DNA from 2 places in the uncultured Alteromonas sp. genome. Region 2 is predicted to be linked to the other one. Evidence: predicted binding sites of a transcription regulator. Region 2 holds the regulator's gene; the other holds the start of a gene.

Region 1 (16,133 bases), on a different contig from region 2:
AGCTCAAGCGCCGCTACACCCGCGCTTCCTGAGCCAAAAAACGGGTCAACAACTAAGTCCCCCTCTACAGTGCTCTGCTCTACCAATGTTTTTATCAGTTCCGATGGTTTCTCAGTGGGGTATCCGTTCCTTATACGCGCACAGCTCAAAACATCTGGTATACCAAGGTTATTTAGCTTCCTTTTACCTTTTTCAAAGAAAAGAATAAATTCGTAGCGGGCACGATAATGATAACCCATACCAATTTTCTCTTTGTCCCACACCAATGGTTTCCAGAACTTAAACCCCAATCTCTCAGCTATAGGCTTTACATAGAACATTGTTTCTTGGTCACAAAAGAGATAGAAGTGCGAGTTCTTTTTAAGTACACGGAAAACTTCTATAAATAAGTCTTCAAATCTTTCGTTGGGGAAAATTTCAAACCACTTATTTGACGACCCTTTGCTTACTTTCAATCGAGTCGTAGTTCCTTTAGACCTATGTTTTTCCAAAGACTCGTAAGGAGGGTCTGTAATAAATAAATCTACGGACTCTGAGGGCAACGATTTAAGCCATTCCACGGCATCCAGATTAATTAATTCATAAGTATTCATTTGCGCACCAACTGATTTTTTTCACAGTATTGTATATATAGACAGTTATTTCAACACTACTGCCCAAAACTTAATAAAAAAAGGCGCTGAGTCTAAACCCAACGCCTTCCTTAAAGCTTCTTTTCGTCCTACATCACTGTCTACATTTGCGTATACTTAACTGTATACATTAAACATAAACCCTTGATTTAAAAGGACTATAAGAGGCAGCAATTGATTACATCATGCCGCCCATTCCGCCCATACCGCCCATATCAGGCATTGCAGGCGCTGCTTCGTCTTGAGGTATATCTGCAATCATGGCTTCAGTTGTGATCATAAGTGAAGCGATTGATGCTGCGAACTGTAGTGCAGAGCGTGTTACTTTAGTTGGGTCAAGAATACCCATCTCTAGCATGTCGCCGTACGTGTCGTTGCCCGCATTATAACCATAGTTTCCGTCGCCATTTTTCACTTCGTTAACTACCACAGATGCTTCTGCACCGGCGTTGCTAGCGATTTGACGTAAAGGCGCTTCCATTGCACGTAGTGCAAGCTTAATACCTACAGTTTGGTCTTCGTTTTCGCCAGTTAGGCTAGCAAGCTTAGCTGCTGCACGAACTAGCGCAACACCACCACCAGGTACTACACCTTCTTCAACCGCGGCGCGAGTTGCATGAAGTGCATCTTCAACGCGGTCTTTCTTCTCTTTCATTTCTACTTCGGTAGCTGCACCAACTTTAATTACTGCAACACCGCCAGAAAGCTTAGCTAAACGCTCTTGAAGCTTTTCTTTGTCGTAGTCTGAAGAAGAATCTTCAATTTGACCTTTAATTTGAGCACAACGGCCTTCAATCGCTTCTTCATCGCCGTTACCATCAACAATAGTAGTATTGTCTTTGTTGATAACAACGCGCTTAGCAGTACCAAGGTCTTCTAGCTCTACTTTTTCAAGGTCTAGACCAATCTCTTCAGAGATAACCGTACCACCAGTAAGCATAGCGATGTCTTGAAGCATTGCTTTACGACGGTCACCAAAGCCAGGTGCTTTAACAGCAGCAACTTTAACAATACCGCGCATGTTGTTAACTACTAGTGTAGCTAGGGCTTCGCCTTCAACATCTTCAGCAATGATCATCAGTGGCTTACCTGCTTTTGCTACGCCTTCAAGGGTAGGAAGCAACTCACGGATGTTAGAAATTTTCTTATCAACCAATAGGATGAAAGGGCTGTCTAGTTCAACAGTGCCGTTTTCTTGGTTGTTAATGAAGTAAGGAGATAGGTAACCGCGGTCGAACTGCATACCTTCAACAACGTCAAGTTCGTTTTGAAGTGCTTGACCTTCTTCAACGGTAATTACGCCTTCTTTACCTACTTTTTCCATTGCTTGAGCAATGATGTCGCCCACTTCTGAATCAGAGTTTGCAGAGATAGTACCAACCTGAGCAATTGACTTGCTGTCAGCACAATCAGTAGATAGGGCTTTAAGCTCTTCAACCGCAGCAATAACTGCTTTGTCGATACCGCGCTTAAGATCCATTGGGTTCATGCCTGCAGCAACAGACTTGTGACCTTCAGTTACGATAGCTTGTGCAAGCACGGTAGCGGTAGTAGTACCGTCACCCGCTTCATCATTCGCTTTAGACGCAACTTCTTTAACCATCTGTGCGCCCATATTCTCAAACTTGTCTTCAAGTTCGATTTCTTTCGCTACAGATACACCATCTTTAGTGATGGTAGGAGCGCCGAAAGACTTATCTAGTACTACGTTACGGCCTTTAGGACCTAGTGTAACTTTCACTGCGTTTGCTAGCGTGTTTACGCCTTTAAGCATTTTTGTACGAGCGTCGTTACCAAAACGTACTTCTTTAGCTGCCATGATTAAATTCCTCTCTTAATTCGTTTAACGTTAGTTGTCATTACTCAACAATCGCAAGAATGTCGCTTTCGCTTAGGATCAGAACTTCTTCACCATCCAGCTTTTCAGTTTTAACGCCGTAGCCTTCGCTAAAAATAACGGTGTCGCCAACTTTAACGTCTAGCGCTTTAACATCGCCATTTTCTAGGATGCGGCCGTTACCTACAGCGATAATCTCGCCACGTGTAGATTTTTCTGCTGCTGAACCAGTCAGAACGATACCGCCTGCAGATTTGCTTTCTTGCTCTGCGCGTTTAAGGATTACGCGGTCGTGTAAAGGACGAATTGCCATTTTCAAGTCTCCTGAAAATTTCACTATTCAAGTTAATGATTGTCGACACACAATTATTTGTATGTCGTATGCTTGGGTTGCTCGTTACCGAGCAGTTAAAATCGTGTCTGCGAGGATAAATGGGGGAGTAGCCATGCAAGTTCAAGGGTTTTTGAGCAAAAAAATGTAAAAAAATTGATTTTAATGCTCAAAGCTTACACTTAAGGCCTAAAGCACACATTACTTAAGGCGTTTGTCTGGGTCATTTTGGGTTTTGTCTGAAAATTCACCTTCAAACACATCGCCGTTATCTGAGCTGCCCGGTTGACCAGACTGTTGCTGATTAAATGGGTTTTCAAACGGGTTATACTGGGCACCGCCAGCTTGTTGATTAAAGCCGCCCGCTTGAGTCACTACCCGCAGTTTCATATGTTTACTTAGCTGCGAAGCAATAAGGTGGCGAGAACCTGGCAAGGCAAACATAAAGCCAAGAACGTCAGTGATTAGGCCTGGGGTAACCAATAAAATACCTGCAACTACCAGCATTAGGCCTTCTACCATCTCTTTACCTGGCAGTTCGTTGCGCTGCATTTTGGCCTGTGCGGTTTGTAATGTTGCTATACCTTCGCGCTTAACAAAATAAGCACCAATGAATGCGGTTAATATCACTAGCCCAATAGTATTCCAGCCACCAATTATCCCGCCCACCTGAACTAATAGGGCAATCTCTACTATGGGTAATATGGCAAACAATAAAAATAAAAACCGCACAACATTTCCTCTTTCATCTAGTCATAGAATAGTATTGGGGTAAAGACCATAATAACAAGCGAAGGTGCAACGCTTTGCGTTAAGTGGCAAACTCAAGCGACCGACGGTAGCTGTGTTAAACTGGGTTTGTGAAAGAATAGCGTATACATCTCGGTCTTACTTTTTATAGGCCAATAGCTTTAGGATAAAGAAAGTCGTTATATGAAGTACATCACCCGTTTATTTTCTTTTGTCGCATGTTGTCTATTTTTAGCATCGCTTGCGCTGCCTGGCTATTCGCAAACTAATACACAAATTACGGCACAAACTTCGCCTCAAACCTCCGCTCCGCCTTCAAATCAGAGCCTGGGTGGGTTCGACGATGTGTTCAGCAACCAAGAAGAATTCTTAAAAGTAGACCAAGCCTTTGTATTCGACTTCAATCAGGCAGACGACACCTTAAGCCTTTCCTTTACCATTGCCGATGGCTATTACCTTTATAAAAAGCAATTCAAGTTAGTGGCTAAGCAAGCCGCCATTGGGGAACCTCATTATCCCAAAGGCGTGATCATTGAAGATGAATACTTTGGCGAATCGGAAGTATTTTATGATGAAGTCACGATAACGGTTCCTATTACACAAGCCACCAACGACGGTATAGTAAAAATACGCTACCAAGGCTGCGCCGATGCGGGCCTTTGTTACGCACCGAATATTAAAACCGTCTATTTGAATGCCCTTGCCAGCAACGCTAACGCCAGCGTCTTGAGCAACAGCGCTGATCCCATGTCGACAGATGAACAGAGTCTCTCGCAAACGAACCCGAGTAGCTCTCAAGCGTCTCAATATTCTCTGGCCGATAAGCTCATTAACAAAGAAAACCTAGCCCTCACCTTGGTGCTATTCTTTGCATTAGGCATAGGCCTTGCTTTTACCCCCTGCGTGTTCCCTATGTACCCCATTGTGTCGGGTATTGTGATTGGCCAAGGTAAACAGGCAAAAGCCAGCAACGCATTTTGGCTCACGTTTACCTACGTACAAGGCATGGCCATTACCTATTCTATATTAGGCTTAATTGTGGCGTCGGCGGGTATGCAGTTTCAGGCTGCACTTCAACATCCGCTCATTCTAGGCATTTTTATTGGCATTTTTGTTCTGCTGGCGTTAGCCATGTTTGGCCGATACGAGCTTCAACTTCCTGCAAAATGGCAAACCCGCTTAACTAATTTAAGTAACAACCAAACGCCTGGCAGCATGGCGGGTGTATTCGCTATGGGTGCGTTATCGGGGCTAATTGCCTCGCCATGCACTACGGCGCCATTAACCGGCATTTTATTGTTTATTGCACAAAGCGGCGACTTAACCCTTGGCTTCATTTCGCTTTATGTGTTGAGTATTGGCATGGGTGTTCCTCTTGTTATATTTGGGATCACAGGTTCTAAATTGCTACCAAGAGCGGGTCAATGGATGAACGTGGTAAAAGTATCGTTTGGATTTATGATGCTGTCGGTGGCCATTGTTTTTGTAGAACGTTTATGGCCAAAAGCATGGCCTGACGATTACATTAACCTGCTGTGGGCAGCCCTTGGTTTAGGGGCATTCGGCTATTATTTTGTGGTCAACGAAGCGAGTAAAAAGGGCATTGCGAAATACGTGCGAACGTTAGTTATTGCGGCAGGCTTGTTCGCCAGTGCGCTACTCGCCTATAACACCCTGACTTCATCTGAAGACACTGCCATACAGCACAGCCAGCTTGCTCATCCAACGTTTATTGTTGTTGAAAACTTAGATGATTTACGCCAACAAATTGCGGCAGCTAATTCACAAGGCAAAACGGTGATGGTGGATTTGTACGCCGATTGGTGTGTGGCCTGTAAAGAGTTTGAAAAATACACATTCCCTGATCCTAATGTCATTAATGCGCTTAATAATACCGTGTGGATGCAGATAGATTTAACCGATACCTCTGCCACCAACACAGCCTTTCAAGAAGCGTTTTCTATTCTTGGGCTGCCGACCATTTTATTTTTCGATGAAAGCGGTAATGAACTAACGCAGTCTCGGGTAACCGGGTTTATGAAAGCGCCGGCCTTTGCTGAACACGTTGAGAATACGTTTTAACGTTATGACGGGTGAGTGACTACACTTCACCGTAATTCAAGGGTGAGCTATGCCCCTAATGTTTCAGTTTTCCCTCACACTTTTTTTTGTTTTTACCTTGTGTGCGCCACTAAAAACGCTAATGGCGCAAGAGGTCGTAAACCAAAACCCGTCTACCCAAGCGCCCAGTTGCTACGATGCCAATCGATTTTGTATCAGCATTTCAGCGCCCACGAATGGGAAGTATGAAGTCTATGCTCAGCGAAAGGTGCCACTGCCCCTTGTGCTTACTCTTTCGGCAAGTGGGCTTACGTCTACTTTACCAACCAGTGGGCTTACGCCCGGGTCGACATCCAGCGTATTTTTTAAACGACGATGACCCTATTTTAATGGGGGTAGTAAAAAGCCCGCGACGGTTTTGGCACTCAATGAAAGTAAGCTGGACTTCAGGAGTGCTGAATGCTGTGCACAATGATGAAGTGATTTATTTGCCGCCGCTGCGCCCAGCTAGTAATTACCCCGTAGTACAAGGTTTTGGTGGGGGCTGTTATGCATTAGATTTTGCGGCGCCGGTTGGCACTCCCGTGTTCGCCGCTCGCGATGGTGTGGTAATAGATACGAAAGATGATGGCCAATTAGGCGGCGCTTCTAAACGGTTTGCTAAGCACGCGAATTTTGTCGCTATTTTGCATGACGATGGCACCACAGGCGAATATTATCATTTGAAATATAAAGGTGTGGTGGTAACAAGAGAGCAAAAGGTGAAAGCTGGAGAGCTCATTGGTTATTCTGGTAATACAGGGTTTTCATCACTACCCCATTTGCACTTCGCCGTGTATACAGCCAAGTACGAAGGAAAGTACATGTCGGTGCCATTTGCGTTAAAAAATGAGCCGAATTGAACTCCACTAGTTACATAAGCAGCACATAAAAGTCACATTAGCATTACATGATCACTTTCTTATACACCGCCACACACCTGTGATAACGCATAGACCGGGAAGAGAACTTTGCGTCGAAAACACCTGATTAGACCAGTATTTTGCTGCGAAATCTTTCACTACCTCTATAATCAACGTCTAAATGAATAAACAACCGGATTAATTGTCTTTTTTTCGTGCAACTGTCATAAAATTTTGCTGAAATAGCAAATACACTGACTTTTTACCGAAGATAGCAGCAAATTTAATGAATATTTTGTTACTGAACGGCCCTAACCTAAATATGTTAGGACAACGTGAACCCGATAAGTATGGCACACAAACGTTACAGGACATCGTTGATGATCTGAGCGCGCAGGCAAAATCGTCTGATGCCACCCTTACCCATTTTCAGTCGAACGCAGAATATGCGCTTATCGACCGTATTCATCAGTCTATGGGCAATATCGACGCAATCATCATTAACCCCGCTGCTTTCACACATACAAGCGTTGCACTTCGCGATGCATTGTTAAGTGTCAATATCCCGTTTATTGAAGTACACCTGTCGAATGTTCATGCCCGTGAATCATTTCGACATCACTCATATTTCTCAGATGTTGCGGCAGGCGTCATTGTTGGCCTTGGTACCATTGGTTATTCACTAGCCCTGACCGCCGCCATCAATTTACCGCAATCAAAAAATTAACGTAGAGACTGAACATGGATATTAGAAAAATCAAAAAACTCATCGAATTAGTGGAAGAGTCTGGCATTGCCGAACTTGAGATCACTGAAGGCGAAGAGTCTGTTCGAATTCATCGCGGCCCAACTGGCGTTCAAGCGCCAATAAACTATAGCTTTGCTGCACCAGCTCATGCAGCACCAGCTCCGGCTCCAGCAGCACCCGTTGCGGCGGCTGAACCTGCTCAAGCAGCGGCACCTGCAGCGCCAGAAGGCCATGTGGTTAAATCACCAATGGTTGGTACTTTCTATCGCGCATCTTCACCTACAGCAAAACCGTTTGCTGAAGTGGGTCAAACGGTAAATGCTGGCGACACACTTTGTATTATTGAAGCAATGAAGATGATGAACCAAATTGAATCAGACAAATCTGGTGTGGTTAAGGCAATACTGGTAGATAACCAAGACCCAGTAGAGTTTGATCAACCCATGTTCATCATTGAATAAGCAGGCTTCGTACTATGCTAGATAAAGTACTCATTGCAAACCGTGGTGAAATTGCCCTTCGTATTTTGCGTGCCTGTAAAGAACTTGGCATCAAAACCGTTGCGGTACACTCCACGGCAGACAAAAACTTAAAGCACGTGTTGCTAGCAGACGAGTCGATTTGTATCGGTAAAGCCTCAGCAACCGAAAGCTACTTGAATATTCCTCGCATTATTGCAGCGGCGGAAGTCACTAATTCTATTGCTATTCACCCAGGGTACGGCTTTTTAGCAGAAAACGCCGACTTTGCTGAAGCAGTTGAAAAGAGTGGCTTTATCTTCATTGGCCCAACGGCAGACACCATTAACCTGATGGGTGATAAAGTGTCAGCAATTAGTGCTATGAAGAAAGCTGGCGTTCCATGTGTACCTGGCTCAGATGGCCCGCTTACTGGCGACAATGATAAGAATAAAACCATTGCTAAACGCATTGGCTATCCAATTATTGTTAAAGCAGCTGGCGGCGGCGGTGGTCGTGGTATGCGTGTGGTTCGCAGTGAAGCGGAACTTATTAGTGCTATTGAAACTACGCAAGCTGAAGCGGGCGCGGCTTTTGGTAACGCCACCGTGTACATGGAGAAATTCTTAGAAAATCCACGTCACGTGGAAATTCAAATTTTAGCCGATGGCCAAGGCAATGCTATTCACTTAGGTGAGCGTGACTGTTCTATGCAGCGCCGCCACCAAAAAGTGGTAGAAGAAGCACCAGCACCTGGTATTTCTGAGCAAATGCGTAACAAGATTGGCGATCGTTGTCGTCGTGCTTGTGTCGAAATTGGTTATCGCGGCGCAGGTACGTTCGAGTTCTTATACGAAAACGGCGAGTTCTATTTCATTGAAATGAATACCCGTATTCAGGTTGAACACCCAGTATCTGAAATGATTACCGGCGTTGACCTAATTAAAGAACAACTGCGTATTGCAGCCGGTCAGCCTCTGTCTATCGACCAATCGCAAATTCAAATTCGTGGCCATGCTATTGAATGTCGAATTAACGCAGAAGATCCTAAAACCTTTATCCCAAGCCCAGGTACGATTGATATTTTCCACTCGCCGGGCGGTTTAGGTATTCGTTGGGAATCTCATATTTATGCTGGCTACACGGTACCGCCTTTCTACGATTCCATGATTGGTAAGTTGATTACCTTTGGTGAAAGTCGTGACGAAGCCATTGCCAGAATGCGTCATGCGTTAGATGAGCTAGTTATCGAGGGAATTAAAACCAATATTCCTCTACAACGCTCTATTATGGCTGATGAAAACTTCTTTGCCGGTGGTACCAATATTCACTACCTTGAGAAGAAACTAGGCATAGCCTAACAGCATCAAAATTCAGTGCCGTGTTTTCCACGGCACTGCTTTTATCTCCTTTTTTTACTTCTGGTACACCCCTTCTTTTTCTACAACATATTTCCAAACGACTTAAATTACTCGCGCCTATCAGTATCATTTTGCTATGCGCTCTACTGCCCATGCTTAAGCAATTACTAGCTCATATAGTTCATTCTGTTTTTACGATTAGGACAATCAAGTTTTAAGGTTTTTCAAATGAACGGGGCGGGCATATACTTAACTCAGTTTCCTAGCCCTCCCTGCTATTGAAACTTTAGTTGTGTTTTATGTGTTTACCCTCATTGGAGTCCACCTCCAGTTTTTAGCCGGTGTCATTCACCGGCTTTTTTTTTCAGTTTTTTCCATCACAAATAGTTACCCTAGTCGCACTTTTTTTCGTATAAGCTGGTTAGGCTTAATTAACTTATTGATGAATTGGACTCGACTGAAATGAAAAGGGTAGATAACGCAGCTGTATTTGTTGTTCTCTTATTTTCCGTATGCGCCAATGCCTTTGCCGAGCGCTTAAGCTTTTCACAGAAGCTTGACATGCAATTTCGTTTTGACGAACGCTCAGACCGAGATCATAGAAATCAGTATAGAGTGCGATATTACCCTTCTGTTTCCCTGTCCTCTGACGATGCGTGGTCGTTAAATAGTTTTGTGGTTACCGGAGAATCTTTTGCATCAAGCCATAATACCTTTGATAGTGATACGTCAGATTACCTTTACGCTAGGCGTTTATATTTACGCTATGAATTTTCTGATGGAAAAATGGAGGCGGGGATCATCCCCACCTATAAGGGCCGAGTTTCTTCGTCAGGGCTATCTAAAGATGGATGGATTAAAGGCATGCGCAGTGTTTATGCCTTGCAAGAGGACAGCGAAATAGAATTGGTTATTGGCGAACTTGACGATACCAACGCCAACAGCGCATTTGATAGTTTCCACCAACTCAATTATGTTGAATTAGAATACTCGGCAAAAATGGGGCAAACCCATAGCTACGAAGTGAGTATCGAGCGTATGACTGACAACAACTTTATTCGGGGTGAATATCGCTTTCAATACACGCCATCCCAAACGTTGTTCATTGAAACTATTCAGCAGCTGTCATCTTCAAGCTCAAAGTTTGTTATTGGCCTGAGCGGAAGAACGAGCGTGGGAAATTACCCTTTGTCTTATTTTTCTCACTATTCTTATGTAAGTGAAGGCTTTGGCCCTAGGGGTGAGCTGACTGAAGATTTTTTGGGGACGGGTCATGGCGCTTCAGCTGAAATAAGCGGAGATATTACTCTTATTGATGACACAGAGTGGTTTATACGTGCCGATGTGGTAGACAGCGTTAGTCGGTTGCTTGCAGGTATAAAGGTGTCATTTGAGCAATAAAAAAGGCCCATCAAAATGATGGGCCAAACAGCAAGAACGCGTACGCACTTTGACAGTGCACTTTTTAATACGGTGGTTCCCCACGCGAAAGTTCAGCGCTGAATGGTTACGTTTATTTAATGATTACAACTGCTTGTGCGTACTGCCATTTACTAAAAAAACTGAGTGAAGTATGGTAGTGTCTACTAACTCAAACGCTAAGAAATAAAAGTTTTTCAATCTTTACCGCTAAGGTAAAAAGGTTTACAAGGTGCCCAAACGTTACGAAGAACTAAAATCTCAACTCCCTGTTTCACGCCTGTCTATCGACGTATTGCTTGCCTTGCGTGTGCTTTACGACAAGCCTGAAAACGACGTGGAGTTACACCAACAAATCACTGAGCTTTCTCGCGAGCCCAGCAAGCTAGAACGAGAATACCGCTCTGAGTGGGAAGCCTATGTTCTGCGTGAACTGGTATTAGATTTAAAGCAGAACACCCAACGTAGCCCTGCTATTTTTATCGACTCGGTGTTAAGTCGCATTGAAAGCCTTAAAGAAAGCTGCCCTTACTATAAAGCCTATAAACAACAAATTTCACAAGCTACGCCTGCAGATGACAGCACTACCCAGTTATTCCCCACGCCTTGGCGCCAGCAACTTATGATGCTGCTACTGCCTGTCACTACCGTGAAGCCATTGAAACCTACAGAATAGCCAGCACAATAGAAGGTTACTTATTCGCACTCTGAGGTTTATATTGAGACGGGCAGTACCCTCTTTCTACGCCTGCTGGGCGTAACGTTTTGTGTTTGGTTTTACGCCCTGACACCCTTGCACGCCAATTTTTGAAAGTTTTGTGCTTTAAATTCTGGCGCATCAGATTAATAACCTCTTTCTCAGGTAAGCCATACAAGTCTTCGATTGCCTCAAAAGGGGTTCTATCTTCCCACGCCATTTCAATGACGCGAGATTGTTCAACCTCAGTGAGATGCCCTTCAGTATGGCGCTCTAAGGGATAGAGCTCTGATGGATAATCTTTTGACGAGGGCTCTTTTGAGACATGCTCTTTTGAAGAATGCTCTTTTGAAATACGGCCTTTTTCAAAGTGACGCTCTTTTGTGTACTGCTCTTGTGTAAGTTGCTCTTCGGTATCTCGCATAGTTCCGGCTCTTGTTATTTAACACTACTATTACGCCAATTTAGAAAAAATGTTCACCTTCTCTAGCCTTACCTAACCTTACATTTATTTAATTGTTTCAGCCGACATCGTTAGAATGATATCAAGTAGTGCAGCGGCCGCTTTTGCATCAGAGAGCGCACGGTGATGCTGCTCCATTTTAATGTCGAAATGCCGAGTGAGGTTAGCCAATGAATATGAGGGTAGCCCAGGGTTTACCTTGCGCATTTCTCTCACCGTACACAGCTTGGGTCGTTTAAAAGGAAGCTCTAATCGTGCAAATTCCTGTTTAATGAAGCCATAATCGAAGTTAACGTTATGGGCCACAAATACCGCGTCGTCGGTAAAGCTAGCAATACGTTCAGCCACCTCAACAAATAATGGCGCATCAACCACCATATCATCAGAAATACCAGTAAGACGTGTGATGGTAGCCGGAATTCGTCGCTGGGGGTTAATTAGAGTTTGATAGGTATCGACCACCTCGCCCGCAACAATTTTCACCATGCCAATTTCAGTAATTCGATTGTAGCTGTTGTTGCCCCCAGTGGTTTCAATATCAACCACAACATACGGCTGATTAGGGTCGCGATGCCAATTTACCGTAGTAACGGCAACCTCAAACCCTGCACGTTGCAACCTCTGAATAGACACCAACTGATTGCGTCTTAACTGATCGCCTGGCGCTTTCACTTCTTCAAAGCGTAACTTTTCATCAAAAATCATGATGTCAGGGAAGCCGTCGCTTAACGAGGCAAAATCTTCGCTCATCATTCGAAGCAGGTTAACAATGGCGCTAAGCTCGCCGTGTTTGATTAGGGCATCGATAGGTTCAAGCAAATGGCTGCTCCACATGAATAAGCTATTCACCTTGCCATAGTGGGCTGTCGCCATTTTATGCACGTGGTGGCGAAACTTATCTTTGCTATTTAACCTTTCAAATAAGGCTTCAATACTGCTGCCAAAACGCGCGTAGAAGTTGTTTTGCTTAAGCGATAGAGGCCGTCTATCAAACTCAGTGACCAGGGTATCTTCTTCATATAGCTGTGCCCAAAAGGTTAGCCCAAACAAGCTGCGCCATAATCTGTTCTCGGTGCGCCAACCGGCAATACCTAAGCGTTTATAATGGGCTAACACGCCACGCTCTACCTGTTGATTTTGGCTAACATCAATATCAATAGTGCGGCTTGCATTTCTTAACATATCGGTTACCGCACTGGTGCGCTTTTTGTGGTATTTCCTCGCATAGAAATCTTCAGCAAAGGCCAGCAGCGTATCGGAAGGTGGTGAGTCGATAATGTGTTCTAGTACTTCTTTAACACTATCGGTGTTGCCATCTTTATAGCTTTCTCTTATCCATTTCTCTTTCGCTTTGTCGCTTTGGGCTTGGTATAGCAAAAGAAGGGCCTGCTCTCGGTGCTCGCCTAGTAATTTTAACGCTAGTGCATAAAGAAACTGATCACGATAAAACATGGCTGATACGCCATCGCTATTGGGGAACGTCTCATGGGCTAATGCATTTGCTTGCGCTAAAGAAAGAAAAGGGAGCTTTTCTAAATGGCTGGCATAAAACCAGGCTGCTTCAGCATCTGCTTTACTGTCGAAACGGGTAATATCTGATACCGAATCGCCGCGTGTACGCATAACGCCTAAGTCGCGCATAGAAAATTGATTCAGCCTGCCTTTGGTATTGCCAAAATAAAGGAATAATAAAAATTTTAGCGGTGCATCAAACAAACACACTAAGTAAGTATGCTCATTTAGCCCTTCAGGCCAGCCATGCTGATTAATGCAGGCTTCTAAGCGCGATACAAGCACGGGCTTGGTCAATGATGCCAAACCTTGAGTGGCACCGTATTCACTTAACAACCTTAAAATAGCGTCTTTAGTCAGTACGCCTGCAATATCTTGCAGCGAAGCGTGGTGCAAATCGCCGAACCACTTAGCTTCAATCAGCTCGTCAATTTGCTGTTGAGGGTTAGCTATTTCTGCATAAGAAAACTGCGACCTGTCAATTACCGCATATTTACGATTAGCCGCACGCACAATGATGCATTGTTTGTCAGCATCTAGCTGGTTAAAGCTTTCTATAAAACCATGAGCGTCATCACTTAACAACGCAGCATTCGCCCCTTTAAAGAACGCTAAGAACTCAAAAAAGTGGGCTAAGTAATATCGTGGTGGCAAATCTTTTCGCATTATAAAACCAAACTATTGCATACACTAATTAGTGTATATTTATACAGCCCTATTATTCAACCTTTTCCCTTTTTATTTCATGCGTAGGTGCACAGGCGCTTGCGTAGTAGCTTGTAAAGTCATTCTGGCTTAATTGGCAGTCAATCCAGTTTTCTACTTTACTCGTAATAACTATCACAACGTAATTCACATACGAGGAAATCATGAGCTTAACGCGATCGATGGCGTTCTCTTGCCCATATTGCATGGCAGCCAATGATGTAGAAATTGATGAGGTTAATGATGTGGGTCAGGTGCAGGTACTTGATTGCCAAGTATGTTGCCAACCTATAGAACTTGGCGTCTATCAACAAGGCGAAGACTTAAATATTATTGCGGAGCAGGAAAATGGCTGATAGTGGTACCCATTTTTCGTTGCAGGATATCAATGCTTTGCCGCAACGATATCGCGCCAACTTTGTGAATAGTCTATCTGGCTTTAAATCTTCCTCACTGTTAGGCACCACCGATGGCCGAGTTAACAACTTAGCTATTATTAGTTCTGTGGTTCATGTAGGGGCTAACCCACCATTGCTGGGCATTATTATGCGCCCACACACTGCACAGCGAGATTCTCTGACTAATATTAAGCAGCAAGGTATGTTCACTTTAAATCATGTTCATACAAGTTGGACTGACAAAGCACATCAAACATCTGCGCGGTATGATAATGGTGTGAGTGAGTTCGATGAGGTTGGACTAACGCCTTGGTTTAGCCAGAACTTCAGCGCGCCTTATGTTAAAGAAAGCGCGATAAAGATGGGGCTTAAAGTAGAACAGCATTTTACGTTGTGTAATCAAACGGAAATGATTATAGGTGAAATCCAAGAGGTCTTTATTGCGGGCAGCAGCACTACAGGAGATGACATTGCAAAAAGTGCTATTGCCGAAGATGGGTATATAGATCTTGAATCACTACAAACCTCATGTATCTCGGGTCTGGACACTTATCATAGTACGCAAAAGATAGCCCAATATGCTTACGCAAAACCCGATGTGCCTTTAACACAGGCGAGCGTAACTAAAAAATAATTCATGTTTTGCCAGTGGCGCGCAAACTAATGTTGCGTTGATGCTATAGGACATTGATTTTGCTAGCTGTTCAGGTGAAACTCGTTAATCTAGATCAACAAATATTTATTGCTTTGTGTTAGATCCAAACGCCACGGGTTATAGTATAATTATTAACATTCAAAACCTGCCTTGCGGCAGGTTTTTGCGTTTTAGGCGCTGAGTAAAAAAGAATCATTATCGTTATTATCTCAATTGGAGAGAATTATGAAGTCTGTAAACCGTCGTGACTTTCTGAAATTGTCAGGTACATCTTTGATAGGCCTAACGTTAGGAAGCGTTGCGTTACGTGCGAATGCGCAAGAACAACTACAAGCAGATGATCCAAGCGCGAAAGCATTAAACTACACTGCGGCGTCTACTGTAGACGGTGCTAAATGTAACAACTGCATGTACATTCAAGGTGCCGACGGCGAACAACACCGCCCTTGCGCCATCTTCCCTAACAAATTGGTTAACGCCAATGGTTGGTGTAGTGCATGGGTTAAACGCCCAGGCTAGTAACTCGAATTATCAAAAAAGCCCCAGTCTCGCTCACGTGTGCTGGGGCTTTTTTATGCATTTGAGATAAGGGTCTATAACGAGTTACAGCCCCTTCACAGCGTCTAACAATGCGGGGTTATGTAGTCGGCTCGGTAACAAACCAGGCTTTATATAGGCCCCATGCTTTGCTTGAAATATACTGCCAATGCGTAGCACTTTTTCATCGTCCCATTGCTTGCCAATAAAGCTAATTCCCACCGGAAGGTTTTTCACTTCTCCTGCCGGTACAGTAAGATGCGGATAACCTGCAATGGCCGCTAAATACCCAATTCCAATAAACCCCATTGGGGAATGATCGCCATACACGCCATCAATCAGAAAAGCCGGGCTATTTGAGGGTGCCACAAGTACATCAACTTTATGTTGTGCCATTAGGGCATCAATACCCTTGTCTCTCGCAGTTTCTCTTACCAAGGCTAGAGCCGAAGCGTATTCTGGGCTATTAATGTCATCTGTATTCACTGCTTTTTCGAATATATCTTGATTAAAGAGCGCAAGTTCTCGAGAGCTTGCTTGATTGTAAGTAATAAGTTCCGACAAACTGCGCACAGGAATGTCCGCTGGACTGCCTTCTAAGTATTCGTTTAATGTGTAATGAAACTCGCTAAGTAACACTTGATAAGAGTCGGCCCAAAAACTTTCA
Region 2 (16,133 bases):
ATTATCGAATGGCTTCGTATCAACTAGCATAGGTATTAAAAAAGGAAATGTTATGTCTAATGGTATTAACCCGTCACACGGTAAAACAATTGCAGAGCTCGTCATTCCATCTAAAACGTGGTCACTTCATCCGGAAAAGAAACCAGCATTTACTTCAATTGATGAAGCCATTGACTACTTTGCTGACAACAATGAGCCGCTTTATATCAAAGTGCCATTTGTCGATGAGGAAGATAATGTACTCGTTCATGTGAATTCTAGCGGCGAGGATGTGGTGTTCACTATTTCCGATTTAAATCACGGCGGTGAAAGTCGTGTTGATGCATCACATTTAAAGAACTTAAGTAGTTCTGTGGTAGAGCTAATTGAGCAGAGTTATGACAATAAGAAAAGCCCAGAAACTATGTAATAGGTTAGCCATCTTATTGTAGATAAACGTACATCTTCTCAAATCTACGTTTTTAATATTTTTACATCAAGATGATTCCCCATGTTACCAACACGAGTATCAAACTGATAAATACCGCCGCCGATCCAATATCTTTGGCCTTCCCTATCAGTTCGTGCATATCAGTACTTACGTGGTCTGATAGTTTTTCCACGGCAGTGTTAAGTAGTTCTGTGATTAGTACGACAAACAGTGAGAAGAGTAACAACACTCTTTCGCTGTTTGTTACTTCAAGCATGAACACAATGGGAAGTAATATTGCCATTGCTACAACTTCTTGCCTAACCGCGGCTTCGCTGGAAAATGCCGCTTTTATTCCTCTATAAGAGTAGATAGTAGCAAAATAAAAACGAGTAAAACCCGAGCGCTTTGGTGGCATAACGTTACAGTGTTTATTCATAATTCCTAGACACTAACTTATTTAAATGACAGATATGTTAAGAGTCGTTCAGAGCAGGTATCAATGTCATTCGCTATGTCTCAGTGTTTAGATTTTTACCGCTAACACATCTCTTTTTACACCGTGCAGCACAGCATTTGCTGTCGAGCCTAGTAGAAGCCGAAGACCACTTTGACCATGTGTGCCTATCACAATCAAATCGGCGTTTAACTTTTCAGCTAAGTGATGTATTTCATCTGCAGGTGAACCAATTTCTACATTTACGTTAGTATCTGGAATATTGTTGATTGCCGCAATGTCTTTCAATTTTGTCATTGCTTGTTCTTGTACGTCTTGTGAATAGTCACGTTCCAAAAATAGTCCGTATGGCTCAACGTTAGTCTGTGGAAATGCCACATAAAGTAGATGAACGTTTTTTGGATCTGGTGCTACCCGCAGGGCTTTCGCTAAAATTTGCGAATAGTCTGAAAACACATCTATAGGTACTAAAACAGTCTTGTAATCGTCCATTAGTTCGTTCCATTAACGGGAGTGGATAATCACAATATAGTTAACTTCTCTTCACATTTCTTTGATTGAAATCAATTCGCCGTTCTAGTTTTGCACCATAATGAAATTTCAGAATAATAAAGTTGGAGTCGTGAACATGGCAAAACTTACTACTGCATTACCATTAATCGCGTTGTTATTGGCGGGATGCGATTTAGGACCAGACTCGCCTCGGGGGTTTAGCTTACCTGAGGGAAATGCAGACGCTGGTAAAGTGGCATTTCAGAAGTACCAGTGTACAGACTGTCACCAAATAGAAGGCATAACGATGCCAGAAGATCATGCTTATCTAGTGCCTAAACCAATCCCTCTAGGGGGAAGCAGCGGCAGGATCACAACCTACGGAGAACTGGTCACCAGCGTGATAAATCCCTCACATAAGTTAACGCGTAGGCAGCCTGTTAGTATGACTTCCGTAGATGGAGAGTCTCGCATGCGTAATATGAACAATGTACTTACTGTTCAGGAACTCATTGATTTAGTTGCTTATTTACAACCTAAATATAAAGTCGTCCCCTATCGAACTTCTGAGTATCGTTTGTATCAATTACGCATGCCAGAACAAGATGCTCAAAGTGGAAATTAAGACACTGATTTCGTTTCTTCTTCTATTTCAGCCAATAAGCTGCACGGCATAAAGCTATCAGAATTAGCTTCTTTGACGTGCAGCTTGAATCGCTCTGGAATATCATCACCTAACAGTGTACCGGTTTTCACTAGTGGAAAAATCTCGTCGTAACGTGCGATACTTGCTTGGTCTACCCGTCTAAATATATGCGTGCGGTTTAATTCTGTTGTACTTACATGGCCGGTTGAAGACAGCATATCCATTAACGCATGCAGCGTCTTTTTGTGAAAGCGATACACTCGCTCAGATTTGTCCGTTACATCTAGCCCTTTCGCCAGCTTTGGATCTTGCGTTGCAACGCCGGTTGGACATTTATTAGTGTTACACGAAAGCGACTGCACACAACCAAGCGCTAGCATCATACCTCGTGCACTATTACAAATATCTGCGCCCAAACTTAAGTTTTTAACAAGTTGAAATGCTGAAATAATTTTACCTGAGGCAATAATTTTAACTTGTTTTCTTAAGTCGAAACCAATCAAACAATCGTCTACAAATGCCAGTGCTTCTCTAAGCGGGAATCCAATTGAGTTTGTGTATTCCAACGGGGCGGCGCCTGTACCACCCTCACCGCCATCTACGGTAATAAAATCGGGTGTAATACCGGTTTCTACCATGGCTTTACACATGGCAATAAATTCACTTTTTCTACCTAACGCGAGTTTAATCCCAATAGGCTTGCCGCCACTTAGATCGCGTAGCTTTTGTATATAATCAATCATCTCTAACGGCGTAGAAAAAGCGCTATGACGAGGCGGTGAATCTACTTGAGTACCTGGCTCTACGCCTCTAATTTTCGCTATTTCGGGTGTATTTTTATAAGCCGGTAATATACCGCCATGGCCGGGTTTAGCGCCTTGGCTTAACTTTATTTCAATCATTTTAACTTGCGGCAAACATGCTTTTTCTTTAAACAGGTCGGCATCAAACTTCCCGTCTTTGGTTCGGCACCCAAAATAGCCAGTACCAATTTGCCAAACAATGTCACCACCGTTTTCTTCGTGATAAGGCGTTAACCCACCTTCCCCAGTGTTATGGAAAAAGTTCCCCTTCTTTGCGCCCTTGTTAAGCGCCAGAATGGCATTTTTAGACAAGCTACCAAAGCTCATCGCACTGATATTTAGAATACTTGCAAGATAAGGTTGCTTACAGTCTTTTCCACCAATTGTTACCCTTGGATCGTGGTTCATTTCATCAATATCACGGGCCGATAATGAATGCCCTATCCATTCATAACCATCGTCGTAAGTATTTAATTGGGTGCCAAAAGGAATTGTTTCTCTGCTGTTTTTAGCTCGTTGGTACACAATAGAGCGAAACATACGTGAAATAGGTGCGCCGCCAGTATCTGATTCTAAAACATACTGCTGTATAAAGGGCCGCAGTGTTTCAACGGTCCAGCGAGTTCTTCCAATTAATGGGAAGTTTTTTAGAATCGAATGTTTGTTCTGGACTGTGTCGACGATTGCTAAAACGAGTAACATCACGGTTAATAATAGAAACCACCACGCTGGATGCCAGTAAAAACCTACCAGTAGGTTAAAAATAAATAATGCCGTTAAGGCTCCTAAGATTTGATTTCGCATAGCTACTCCATGTGTGATTATCAGTTTTTACTGTTCCAACACAATTTTGGGTTTTATTAAGCGGCATGTTTACGTATTACTATATCTTTAATTGCTAAAACCTACAGTGATATAAACGCAACATAATGGTATCTATCTTTTCCCATTCGCTCGTGTTTCATTACATGCTAATCTAAACACTTCTATATACATCAGCGTGTTGAGCATTTTGTGTGATCGCCGCGCTAACTAATGTAAGAATGTGAGGTAGAAATGTCATGGCTTAAACGGACTACAGACATTTCTATTGGTACTAATTAATCGAAATGGTGAAAGGTAATTCATGGAGTATGCATTTCTTCTGTTCGCATTTGTTTGCGGTTTAACGGTTAAACTTATTGGGATCCCCCCGTTAGTAGGTTACTTAGTCGCGGGCTTTTTACTCAACTTTTCAGGCTACACGCTCACTGATGATCTTACCAAGATAGCCAACTTAGGTATTACCATCATGTTGTTCACTATTGGTTTAAAGTTAAACATTCGCGACTTAAGTAAACGCGAAGTATGGGCCGGTAGTATTACCCACACCCTCATCTGGGTGGGCATCGTGACTTGCGGTGTATATGGCATTGCTGCTGTAGCCAGCCAGTATATAGAAGGGCTAACGTGGCAAAGCGCTACGCTGATTGCTTTTGCGTTAAGCTTCAGCAGTACGGTTTGTGTTATTAAGGTGCTAGAAGAAAGCGGTGAAAGTAAAACCCGTCATGGCCGACTTGCCATTGGTATTTTGGTTATGCAGGATGTGTTTGCTGTTATATTTTTAGTGGCTGCCACAGGCAAACTCCCTTCGGTGTGGGCACTTGGGTTGTTGGCACTTATTCCCGCGATGCCGCTTATTAACCGTGTTATCAATAAGTCAGGTCACGGAGAGTTACTCCCTCTTACTGGGTTCATTCTTGCCTTAGGCGGCTATCACCTATTCGAGCTGGTGAATATCAAAGGCGATCTAGGTGCTCTGATATTTGGCATTATGTTAGCGCAACATGAAAAGGCCAGTGAGCTTGCTAAATCGTTGCTTAGTTTCAAAGACTTATTCTTGATAGGCTTCTTCCTTACCATCGGGCTGACCGCGCTTCCTGATTTCAATATGATTATTATCGCATTGGTATTCTGTTTGTTTATCCCTATAAAGGCCACCCTATTCTTTGGCTTATTTACGTCACTTCGATTACGAGGCCGAACGTCTTACTTAAGCAGCCTAGTGCTGTCTAATTTTAGTGAGTTTGGACTTATTGTAGGCGCGCTTGCGGTATCTCTGGGTTTATTGGCTGAAAGCTGGTTAGTAGTGATTGCACTTTCATTGTCAGTCTCTTTCGTTATTACTAGTGTGCTGTATCGCACCTCGCATTCTCAATATCATAAATATAAAGACACGATTAAACGTTTCGAAAAAAACCGCCGGCTTAAAGAAGACATTTACCCTGCTTTGCACAAAGCTGAGTTTTTAGTATTGGGAATGGGACGGGTTGGGCAAGGTGCGTTTAATGCGCTGTCTAAACTTGCCGAGGTGAGTGTATGGGGTATGGACGCCGATAGAGTGAAAGTAAAGCAGATGGCCAGCGAAGGCTTAAACGTTATTTGCGGTGATGGTGAAGATGTAGACTTGTGGGACAACCTAGAACTTAAAAATGTTCACTTAATTTTATTAGCGCTGCCTTCTATACAAGATGCAATCAATATCACCCGTCAGCTTAGAAACGCGGGTTATACCGGTAAAGTAGCAGCGATCGCACGGTATGAAGATGAAGTTAATCATTTGCTAGAACAAGGCGTTGATAAAGTATTTAACTTTTTCACCGAGGCGGGTTTAGGTTTTGCCGAAGAAAGTTTAGCCTATGCAAATACGCAACAAAAATAGTCGACTATTCTTAATGCAAACAAAGGATGAAGTGATAACCATTTCTATTTGTATGCCTTTGTTTTTAAAGTAATTTTTTGACATTTGCGTATTTTCACTCTACACTAGCGTCATATTGATAATTAAGGTTTTTATTATGCAAGGTGACAAACAAGTCGTCGCGAAGCTGAATGATGTACTCACCAGTGAGTTAACGTCTATAAATCAGTACTTTCTGCATGCACGTATGTTCAAGAATTGGGGCTTACAAGAGCTCAATGAAAAGAACTACAAAAAGTCGATTAAAGACATGAAGCAAGCAGATGAGTTGATTGAGCGCATTCTATTTTTAGAAGGGTTACCTAATCTTCAAGCGTTGGGCAAACTTTACATTGGTGAAGATACTGAGGAAATGCTGAGCTGCGATGCCAGGTTCCAAAAAGAGCAGCTACCACTGTTACGTGAAGCTATCGCGCTGTGCGAAGAGAAGCAGGATTACGTTACGCGCGACATCCTAGAATCAATTTTAGAGTACGAAGAAGATCATTTAGATTGGATTGAAACTCAAGAATATCAAATTGGCGCTATGGGTATTGAAAACTACCTTCAGGCGCAAGTAATGGGAGATGACTAATGAAAGGTAATCAAACCATCATTAAAGGTCTAAACGAGCTACTTTCTTACGAATTGGCCGCTATGGATCAATACTTCATTCATTCTCAAATGTATTTAGATTGGGGGCTCACTAAACTTTATGAGCGTATCGATCACGAATTTGACGATGAGCGTGGCCACGCCACTAAACTTATCGAGCGTATGCTGTTTTTAGAAGGCGTACCAGACATGGTCACGCGAACTGGCTTTAAAGTAGGTTCAGATGTACCTGAAATGCTTGAGAGCGACCTTCGTGTTGAATATGAAGTAGATGCAAAACTTAAAGAAGTCATCGCGCTATGTGAATCTGAAAAAGACTACGTAACACGTGACATCTTAGTTGTACTGCTTGACGATACCGAGCGCGATCACGCCCATTGGTTAGAGCAACAACTTGGCTTAGTGAAACGCCTTGGCTTGTCTAACTACTTGCAGTCTCAAATGTAATTAATACTACATTGTCGTTTCGAAGTTCAGGTAGCTTGGTGCTGCCTGACCTTCTATATTTAACCGCAATTGCCATTTCATTTTTTCTTCGTTACAGCTTCCCAACATAAACCAACCTGACCATTCGCCATTGTGTTTATTTTCAAGCAGCACGGGCACTTTACCCATGTACATGTTCACGCCCTCTATCCAAGCACTTTCTATCTTTGTGCCTACAGGTAAATCGAGTACTAAGGTAATAGAGGTTTCAGGTTCTACTTTCTCTGAAAATTCCGCGTAAGCATGCCTGCCATGTATTAAAAATTCACAGTGCTCGTTGACAAATGTACAGCTCTCTCCTATTTCCTTTATGGAGCCCGAAGAAGGCGTAGCGGACATTTGGTATTGATGCACTGCAAATACACATACTGCAACGAGAAAAATGCAAAGCGGGGTAAGCCACCTTTGTGAATAAAATGATCTCTTTTTGTTACTGTTATTTAGCATTTCTTAAATTTTGTATATTTCTTCATTGATGGAGATCAAGCTCAGGTAGTTTATGGTATCTTTTTGTAATTAAAAACCTTATCATCCGCGTACCAACTGGCTTGGAGACTATAATTATTACTCTTTCCGAGCTCGGTGTGAAGCGTTATTCCGTTGCTTTCGCATGTCTAGACCGTACTTGAACGGCTGTTGGAGACCATAGTTCATTTGAAGTGGAAGATTCATTAAAATGAGTGAAATAAGCCAAGCACAACCTGACTACAATTATAAAGTAGTTAGGCAATTTACCATTATGACCATAGTCTGGGGTATCATTGGTATGGGCCTAGGGGTATTTATTGCCGCGCAATTATTTGCACCTATGCTTAACTTTGACACACCATGGCTAACGTTTTCGCGTCTGCGTCCTTTGCACACCAATGCCGTTATTTTTGCCTTCGGCGGCTGTGCGTTGTTCGCAACGTCATACTACATCGTTCAGCGTACCTCTCAGGTTAGACTGTTCAGTGACAAACTTGCTGCATTTACGTTTTGGGGCTGGCAAGCCGTTATCGTATTGGCAGTAGTTTCTCTACCTTTAGGTTTAACCAGCTCGAAAGAATACGCTGAACTAGAATGGCCAATCGATATATTGATTACGCTAGTCTGGCTCGCTTATATCATTAACTTCTTCGGAACCCTAGTTATCCGAAAAGTGTCGCATATTTATGTTGCGAACTGGTTCTTAGGGGCGTTCATGCTTACCGTTGCTGTATTGCACATTGGTAATAGCATGGCCATTCCGGTGTCTTTCACTAAGTCTTATTCATTGTATGCAGGCGCAGTAGACGCCATGATGCAGTGGTGGTACGGCCATAACGCAGTAGGTTTCTTCCTAACTGCTGGCTTCTTGGGCATGATGTATTACTTCGTTCCTAAGCAAGCAGGTCGCCCAGTTTACTCGTACAGATTATCTATTGTTCACTTTTGGGCATTGATTTCATTGTACATTTGGGCTGGTCCTCACCACTTACATTATACTGCCCTACCCGATTGGACACAGTCGCTAGGTATGGTGATGTCTATCATTCTATTCGTTCCTTCTTGGGGCGGAATGATAAACGGTATAATGACGCTATCTGGTGCATGGCATAAATTGCGTACTGACCCTGTATTACGTTTCTTAATTGTTTCATTGTCTTTCTACGGTATGTCTACCTTCGAAGGCCCAATGATGGCAATTAAAACAGTTAACGCACTGTCTCACTACACAGACTGGACTATCGGCCACGTACACTCAGGTGCACTAGGTTGGGTAGCCATGGTATCAATTGGTTCTATTTACCACTTAATACCTATCCTGTTTGGTCAGCCAGCGATGTACAGCACACGTCTTGTTAATGTTCACTTCTGGTTAGCAACAATTGGTGTGGTGCTATATATCGTAGCAATGTGGATGTCAGGTGTTCTTCAAGGGCTAATGTGGCGTGCAGTAAATGCTGACGGTACATTAACGTATAGCTTTGTCGAATCGCTTGAAGCGTCTAAACCTTTCTATGTGGTTCGTTTCATTGGTGGTTGTTTCGTGGTTACTGGCATGCTTATCATGGCCTACAACACATGGAAAACCGTTCGTGCCCCTAAAGGTAGTATCGCTGCTGATGTTACAACTCAGCCAGCGTAATAAGGAGACGACATAATGAAAAATCCACATGAGTTAATTGAAAAAAATGTCGGCCTGTTAACCGTGCTAATCCTTGTTGCGATTAGCTTCGGTGCCATGGTTCAAATTACGCCGCTGATGTTTCAGCAGCAAACAATGGAACCGGTAACAGGCTTACGTCCTTATACAGCATTAGAATTAGAAGGCCGTGACATCTATATCCGTGAAGGATGTGTTGGTTGTCACAGTCAGATGATTCGTCCGTTCCGTGCCGAAACAGAACGTTACGGTCACTACAGTGTTGCTGGTGAGTCAGTATGGGAACACCCTTTCCTTTGGGGTTCTAAGCGTACTGGTCCTGACCTAGCACGTGTTGGTGGGCGTTACAGTGATGAATGGCATCGTGTTCACCTGCTTAATCCGCGTAACGTGGTACCTGAGTCGAATATGCCTGGTTTCCCATGGCTTGCAGAAAACAAACTTGACGGTAAGTTAACCGCCAAGAAGATGGAAGTTTTCCAAGGCTTTGGCGTACCGTATACCGACGAAGATGTCGCGGGAGCACAAGCGGCAGTACAGGGTAAATCTGAAATGGAAGCCCTTATTGCATACCTACAATCTCTTGGCACACATTTGAAATAATATGGATCAAGGAATAGTAGGTAGCATTTTTACTGTCATCGTCTTTGTTAGTTTCATTGGCATAGTTTGGTGGGCTTTTAGTAGCCGCAACAAGCAAAAGTTTGATGAAGCGGCGAATTTGCCTTTCGCAGACGAAGACAAAGAAAAATCAAAAGAAGATTAGCAGGAGTCTCGAACTTATGAGTATGTTTTGGACAATATGGATTTCAGTGATAACCCTAGGGTTAATCATTGGTTGCTATTTCCTTCTGCGCTGGTGTTTGTCTAACCAAACAGGCGTGCCAGAAGGAGAATCAATGGGGCATGAATTTGACGGCATCGAGGAGTTGAATAACCAACTTCCTCGTTGGTGGACAATCATGTTCTACATGACAATCATTTGGGGTTTTATCTATCTTGCCCTTTATCCTGGATTGGGTTCATACGAAGGCTTATTTGGCTGGAAGAGCTCAAACCAAGGCATATTGACGCTTGAAGAATCGGCGCAAGCGCGTATCGATGCAAAAGAGCAAGGCAAGTTTGTAGAGTACGATCGTGAGTTGGATTATGCAGCTGAAAAGTTCGACCCAATTTTCGAAGCGTATGCGCAAATTCCTGTTGAGGAGCTAGCGAACGACCCTGAAGCGAATAAAGTAGGACAGCGTTTGTTTATGCAAAACTGTTCTCAGTGTCACGGTTCTGATGCTCGCGGGCAAAACGGTGGTTTCCCTAACCTTACTGATAACGATTGGTTATATGGTGGTTCGGGTGCAAAAATTGTTGAAACCCTAACGTTAGGCCGTAAAGCCGCTATGCCAGCATGGATAGATGTTATGGGTGAGCAAGGCATCGAAGAAGTGGTTGAATATGCATTAAGCCTAAGCGGCCGTGATGTTGACCAGCAACTTGCTGATGCAGGTAAAGTTCGCTTTGCTGCATGTGCTGCCTGTCATGGTATGGACGGTAAAGGTAACCAAGCACTTGGTGCGCCTAACCTGACTGACAACATTTGGTTATATGGCGGAAGCCATCGTGCGGTTACTGAAACACTAACCTACGGCCGAAATGGTGTTATGCCTTCATTCAAGAAAACCTTGGGTGATGACAAAATCCACGTTGTTGCATCGTACGTTTATAGTCTTTCTAACGACTAAATTCGTATAACCAACAATAATGCTAAAAAGCCTCGTTATCACGGGGCTTTTTTTATGAGAAAATACACATCTTCAACTGGATGCCTTATTTTTCCTATCGCGCCGGTTTTCCTGTAGTAAACGAGTTGATGTAATTAATGAATACACCCTGGTATAAACAATTTTGGCCCTGGTTCCTTATTGCTGTTCCCCTAATTACATTAGTAATGGGTGGCGTGTTATTGAAATTGGCTATTTCAACCGAAGACAGCTTAGTAGTAGACGATTATTACAAAGAAGGTAAAGCCATTAATGCCCGGCTAGATAAAGAAGCCATCGCGAAACGCAAAAACATAACAACAGAGTTAACCATTACTGATGGCAGTATTGCAGTAAAATTCCATTCAGGTATTCCTCAAGAAGGAAACGCCCTTAAATTGAATTTTTATCATGTGACCATCGAAGAGCGTGATGCAAGTGTATTATTAAGTCGTGATGCTAATGGTATTTACCGTGGTTTTGTCGAAAAGGACTTAACCGGTAAATGGCAAGTCTCGCTTTCTCCTGTAGACGACAGTTGGAAAGTACAAAATACGTTGCAACTTCCCTACTCTGGCGCCATCAAGTTTAATCCGTAATGAGCGAAAACCTTTGTTACCATTGCGCGTTACCTAACGATGCAACACACAAATATGAAGCAGTAATATTAGGGGAAACCAGGCAGCTCTGCTGCCCTGGTTGCCAAGCTGTTGCTCAAGCCATCGTTGATAATGGCTTAGAAGATTATTATCAGTTTCGTACTGAGCCAGCCCAAAAGTCAGACGATGGTATCTTAGAAAGCCTTTCTGCGCTTAACGTTTATGACGACCCAGCCCTTCAAGAAGAGTTTGTTTTTGACGAAGGACAGCACAAGCAAATACAGCTAACCCTTGAAGGCATAACGTGTGCAGCGTGCGGTTGGCTGATTGAAAAGCAGCTTTCAAAAGTATCAGGTATTGCGCAAGTCGCCGTAAACGTTCAAGAGCGTCGCGCACTAATAACCTGGGAACCCGATGTTATTAAACTTAGCCAGATACTCACCACACTAAAACGCATAGGGTATGTTGGCTCACCGTTTCACCCAGATGAACATGAAGCGAGTTATAAACGCGAGCAAAAATCGTTTATTAAAAAGTTAGGCTTGGCAGGCATCATGACCATGCAGGTGATGATGCTAATGGCTGGGCTTTACTTCGATTGGTTTGGTGCCATTGAACAAGAAACCCGTCAATACTTTTATTGGGTTGCACTCACCCTTACCACCCCCGTAGTACTTTATTCAGGAAGCGCGTTCTATTTAGGTGCTTTGAAGGCAATAAGCGCAAAAACCGTGAATATGGATGTGCCTGTCACCCTCGCGGTATTTGGCACCTACTTTGCGGGTTTACGTTCCACTTTGCTTGAGCAAGGTGAAGTGTATTTTGAATCCATATGCATGTTTATCTTTCTACTGCTGTTGAGCCGATTCCTTGAACATAGAAGCAGGCACCGTGCGGCGCAAATTTCAGCCAATATGATGCAATATATTCCGGTTTCAGCGGCTAAAATTGAAGGTGATGGCAGTATCGTTCAGATCCTTGCAAAGCAATTAGCGCCCAATGATGTAGTACTAGTGAAGCCCGGTGAGACCATCCCTGTCGATGGTATTGTGCTAGACGGTACCGCTGCGGTTGATGAGTCTATGTTAACGGGAGAATTTAACCCCGTCAGTAAATCGGCCAGCCATGTAGTTTACGGCGGTACAGTAAACCAAGATGGCACACTAACGGTTAAAGTGACCCAAAGCTTAAAGCATGCCTTGGTCAATCAAATCGTGCGTTTACAAGCTAGCGCCATGGCAAGCAAGCCAAAAGCTGCGCAGATTGCCGATAACTTTTCCCGTTACTTTGTGTTCTCGGTATTGCTGATATCGGCTTTAACGTACAGTTATTGGTCGTTTGTGGGCAGTGAAGATGCTTTTTGGATCACCATCTCTGTATTAGTGGCAACCTGCCCTTGTGCGCTAGGCTTAGCCACACCTTCAGCGTTAACCTGCGCTATGGCGAAGCTGAATCGTCAGGGCATTTTGTTAAAGCGCGCTGACGCCTTAGAGCAACTTAACGATATTGATACCATTGCCCTTGATAAAACCGGCACACTGACCGAAGGTAAGTTCTCATTGCAACAGCGCTGGTTTGCTAAAGGGGTAGATCCAGTGCAGGTAATGGCGCTAACTACATTGTTAGAGTCTCGTTCTGAGCACCCTATTGCCCGTGCCTTCGACAACGATAATGTTAAGTCAAAACATAGAACCCTGCCTAATACCATGAACGGATTTACCGTTACACCAGGTGGCGGCATTAGTGGTGAGATAGACAACGTCGTTTTTACTATGGGTTCAGCCGTATTTTGTAATTTATCAACCACCTCAAAGGTAGATATACCGGCAAATGTGTTTTTGTGTGCCGACGGTGTATTAATGGCCGCGTTCTGCGTAAATGATAGCTTGCGGCAAGATGCCTTAGCGACACTCACCGCACTGAATGAACATCAATTAGTGGTGCTAAGTGGCGACACACAGAAAAACGTTGATGCACTTACTGCTAGTTTACCAATCAACTTAGCAAAGGGTGGCTTATCACCGGAGCAAAAATATTCACAGGTGCATACTTTGCAAAAGCAAGGTCGCAAAGTCATGATGATGGGCGACGGTATAAACGATGCCCCTGTTCTTGCTAGCGCAGATGTGGCGGTTGCGGTAGGAAACGCCACAGATGTGGCCAAAACAGCCGCCGATGTTATTTTGCTAGGAGACAGCTTGCTATCGGTGCCAACCTTATTTTCTGTGGCGAAACAGGCAAAACGTAAAATTCAGCAAAATATTGCATGGTCAGTAGGTTACAATATTATCATTCTACCCTTTGCAGTGTCGGGGTTACTCTCTCCCTGGATGGCCGTGGTTGGCATGTCACTGAGTAGTATTATTGTGGTCACCAATTCAACGAGGTTATTAAGTAAATAATATGAGTATCATTTACGTCTTAATTCCCATCGCTATTATTATTGTTGCGCTGGCACTGGTTATCTTTTTCTGGGCGGTAAAAACCAATCAGTTTGAAGATCTTGATAGACAGGGCTACAGCATTTTGTTTGATGATGATTTATCAGGTGATGAAAAGAAGCTAGCCGAGCAGCGAAAGCAGTTACAACAACGCAAAGAAACAGATGACAGAGATTAATATATTCTCTGCTTTTTTCATTGGAATTGCTGGCGGCGTGCATTGTGTGGGTATGTGCGGTGGTATTGTTGCCGCACTACGCACAGTAACGCCAAGTAATGAACCGGCATTACCCTACACCCTTGCCTATAATTTTGGCCGTATCCTCAGCTACACATTAGCCGGCGCTATTACAGGCGCTGTCGGCCAAATGGCCACCGAGTTTGTGCCTATTGCTAAACCCGTTTTATCTTTGATTAGTGGCGTTATGCTGCTGCTATTAGCGTGTTATTTGGGAAAGTGGTGGCAAGGCTTGAATTATATTGAAGCTATGGGACGCGGCTTATTTAAAGCTATTCAGCCAATATCTAAACGATTTCTTCCATTCAAAAGCCCGGTTTATGCACTACCCTATGGTTTTATATGGGGCTGGCTACCCTGCGGGTTGGTCTATTCCACGTTAACGTGGTCATTAGCATCGGGGTCGGCCGTTGACGGCGCTGCCATCATGTTATTTTTTGGGTTAGGTACTCTGCCCACTTTGTTAGCTGCAAGCGCAGGTAGCCAGTACCTAATAGCTGGTTTTAGGCACCCCGTGGTAAGACAATGCTTTTCCGTAATAGTGGCTATTTACGCTCTCTTTTTAATTTATGCAGCAATTTCATAAACAAAAGAGTAAGATTAATATTAAGTCGACCCTATTTATAGTTTGAACCTATGAGCAAAGGAAGCCAATTCTCAATTCATTGTCAAAATTGCAGTTTCAGCCACTTGTGTTTGCCCGTTGCGCTAAACAAGACTGAGATTGAATCTTTAGATGATATTATTGAGCGAAAGAAACCCCTTCACAAGAGTGATTTGCTGGTAAAGTCGGGAGATAAATTCAACTCTCTTTACGCAGTACGCACGGGCTCTTTTAAGTCTTTCGTCACCAATTCAGATGGTGAAGAGCAGATTACAGGTTTTCACTTCCCTGGCGATATTATCGGCTTCGATGCCTTACGGGAAAATAAGCACCAAAGTTATGCTCAGGCATTAGAAACCGCCATGGTGTGCGAATTACCGTATGAAACGCTTGATGAAATGTCGGTTCAATTTCCTAAGTTAAGACATCAAATAATGAGTTTTATGAGTGCGGAAATTAAACAAGATCATGATCTCATGATGTTGCTTAATAAACGCTCAGCGGAAGAACGTCTATTGTATTTCCTCTCTCAGCTTTCTCAACGTTTCGAAGAACGTGGATTTTCAAATAAAGAATTTCACCTAACCATGACTCGAAATGAAATTGGGAACTATCTTGGTCTAACTATTGAGACCATTAGCCGCCTGTTAAGCCGTTTTCAAAAAGAAAATATTATCCAAGTGGACGGTAAACTCATCACTATTTTAGATTTTGATGAGATGTCACAACGTTTAACGTCTGTGGTTGCACCTAATATCGCCTGTAATAGCTAATCTTCAAAGCTTTTGATCTAAAACAAGTTACGTAATAGCAAATAGGTATTACACTTAAATTGTAGCAACCAAAATTCTGACTATGTTTGGAGGGGTTATGATTAAGTATGAGCGTATTTTAGCGGTTATTGAAGCCGATAGAGAAACCCAACCTGCGCTTAGCCGTGCATATGAACTTGCCAAAAAGACAGGTGCCTCTGTCACCGCCATGCTGGTGGTTTACGACTTATCTTACGATATGACAACCATGCTTAGCCCTGATGATCGTGAAGCCATGCGTGATGCGGTCACTAAAGAACATGCTGGATGGTTGAAAAAAACTTTAGACGACTTAGGTTTTTCTAAAACAGATATAGTTGTGGAATGGAACAACCGTGCCTTTGAAGCTGTGGTGCATTATGTCATCGACAACAGTATAGATTTAGTGGTAAAAGCAACTAAGCGCCATGACGATTTAGCTTCTGTTATTTTTACTCCTACAGACTGGCATCTACTTAGAAAATGTCCCTCCCCCGTATTATTGGTTAAAGATCATGAATGGCCTGAAAATGGTGAAATTATTGCCGCGGTAAATGTAGGCAGTGAAGACGACGAGCATGCCTTACTTAACGACAAAATCACGGTGATTGCTAACGATTATGCCGCGCTGCTCAGCGGTAACGTAAATTTGGTAAACAGCTACCCAGCTACGCCGCTAAATATTGCTATTGAAGTTCCTGAGTTTGACCCAGACACATACAACAACGCGGTAAAGCATCATCACGAACTTGAGATGAACACACACAGCGAGAAGTATGCTATCGATAGTAAGCGCTGTTATGTGAAGGAAGGCCTTCCTGAAAAAGTCATTCCAAAGATAGCCAAAGATATAGACGCTGAACTTGTTATCATAGGTACGGTTGGCAGAATAGGTATTTCTGCGGCTCTCATAGGTAACACCGCAGAACATGTTATTGATGAACTTGTGTG

What was found. The regulator FNR, encoded in region 2, switches genes on or off when oxygen is low (the NO sensors DNR and NnrR bind a similar motif). The targets are predictions, from matches to a motif close to TTGATCTAGATCAA.
Region 1: a site for FNR is predicted at 14,993-15,006, ahead of AAC006_RS04935 (high-potential iron-sulfur protein). Genes of this name have one in related genera too.

What each region holds. Positions count from the first base shown of each region.
Region 1 covers NZ_CAXBMP010000004.1:133,703-149,835, reverse strand. Annotated here, with positions in the region: gene AAC006_RS05010 (site-specific DNA-methyltransferase) at 1-593, opposite strand, end outside; gene groL (chaperonin GroEL) at 811-2,451, opposite strand; gene AAC006_RS05000 (co-chaperone GroES) at 2,492-2,782, opposite strand; gene AAC006_RS04995 (FxsA family protein) at 3,002-3,532, opposite strand; gene AAC006_RS04990 (protein-disulfide reductase DsbD) at 3,734-5,632, shown strand; gene AAC006_RS04985 (M23 family metallopeptidase) at 5,809-6,513, shown strand; gene aroQ (type II 3-dehydroquinate dehydratase) at 6,800-7,240, shown strand; gene accB (acetyl-CoA carboxylase biotin carboxyl carrier protein) at 7,255-7,722, shown strand; gene accC (acetyl-CoA carboxylase biotin carboxylase subunit) at 7,737-9,080, shown strand; gene AAC006_RS04965 (hypothetical protein) at 9,543-10,481, shown strand; gene AAC006_RS04960 (hypothetical protein) at 10,732-11,175, shown strand; gene AAC006_RS04955 (TIGR03643 family protein) at 11,192-11,422, opposite strand; gene AAC006_RS04950 (exonuclease domain-containing protein) at 11,705-13,837, opposite strand; gene AAC006_RS04945 (CPXCG motif-containing cysteine-rich protein) at 14,041-14,232, shown strand; gene AAC006_RS04940 (flavin reductase) at 14,225-14,908, shown strand; gene AAC006_RS04935 (high-potential iron-sulfur protein) at 15,155-15,448, shown strand; gene AAC006_RS04930 (amidase) at 15,533-16,133, opposite strand, start outside.
Region 2 covers NZ_CAXBMP010000012.1:89,335-105,467, forward strand. Annotated here, with positions in the region: gene AAC006_RS11230 (hypothetical protein) at 53-409, shown strand; gene AAC006_RS11235 (diacylglycerol kinase) at 471-848, opposite strand; gene AAC006_RS11240 (universal stress protein) at 936-1,358, opposite strand; gene AAC006_RS11245 (c-type cytochrome) at 1,495-1,983, shown strand; gene AAC006_RS11250 (FMN-binding glutamate synthase family protein) at 1,980-3,611, opposite strand; gene AAC006_RS11255 (cation:proton antiporter family protein) at 3,934-5,508, shown strand; gene bfr (bacterioferritin) at 5,645-6,121, shown strand; gene bfr (bacterioferritin) at 6,121-6,588, shown strand; gene AAC006_RS11270 (hypothetical protein) at 6,595-6,981, opposite strand; gene ccoN (cytochrome-c oxidase, cbb3-type subunit I) at 7,304-8,737, shown strand; gene ccoO (cytochrome-c oxidase, cbb3-type subunit II) at 8,753-9,358, shown strand; gene AAC006_RS11285 (cbb3-type cytochrome c oxidase subunit 3) at 9,360-9,521, shown strand; gene ccoP (cytochrome-c oxidase, cbb3-type subunit III) at 9,538-10,491, shown strand; gene AAC006_RS11295 (FixH family protein) at 10,629-11,108, shown strand; gene AAC006_RS11300 (heavy metal translocating P-type ATPase) at 11,108-13,510, shown strand; gene ccoS (cbb3-type cytochrome oxidase assembly protein CcoS) at 13,512-13,727, shown strand; gene AAC006_RS11310 (sulfite exporter TauE/SafE family protein) at 13,714-14,373, shown strand; gene fnr (fumarate/nitrate reduction transcriptional regulator Fnr) at 14,424-15,164, shown strand; gene uspE (universal stress protein UspE) at 15,262-16,133, shown strand, end outside.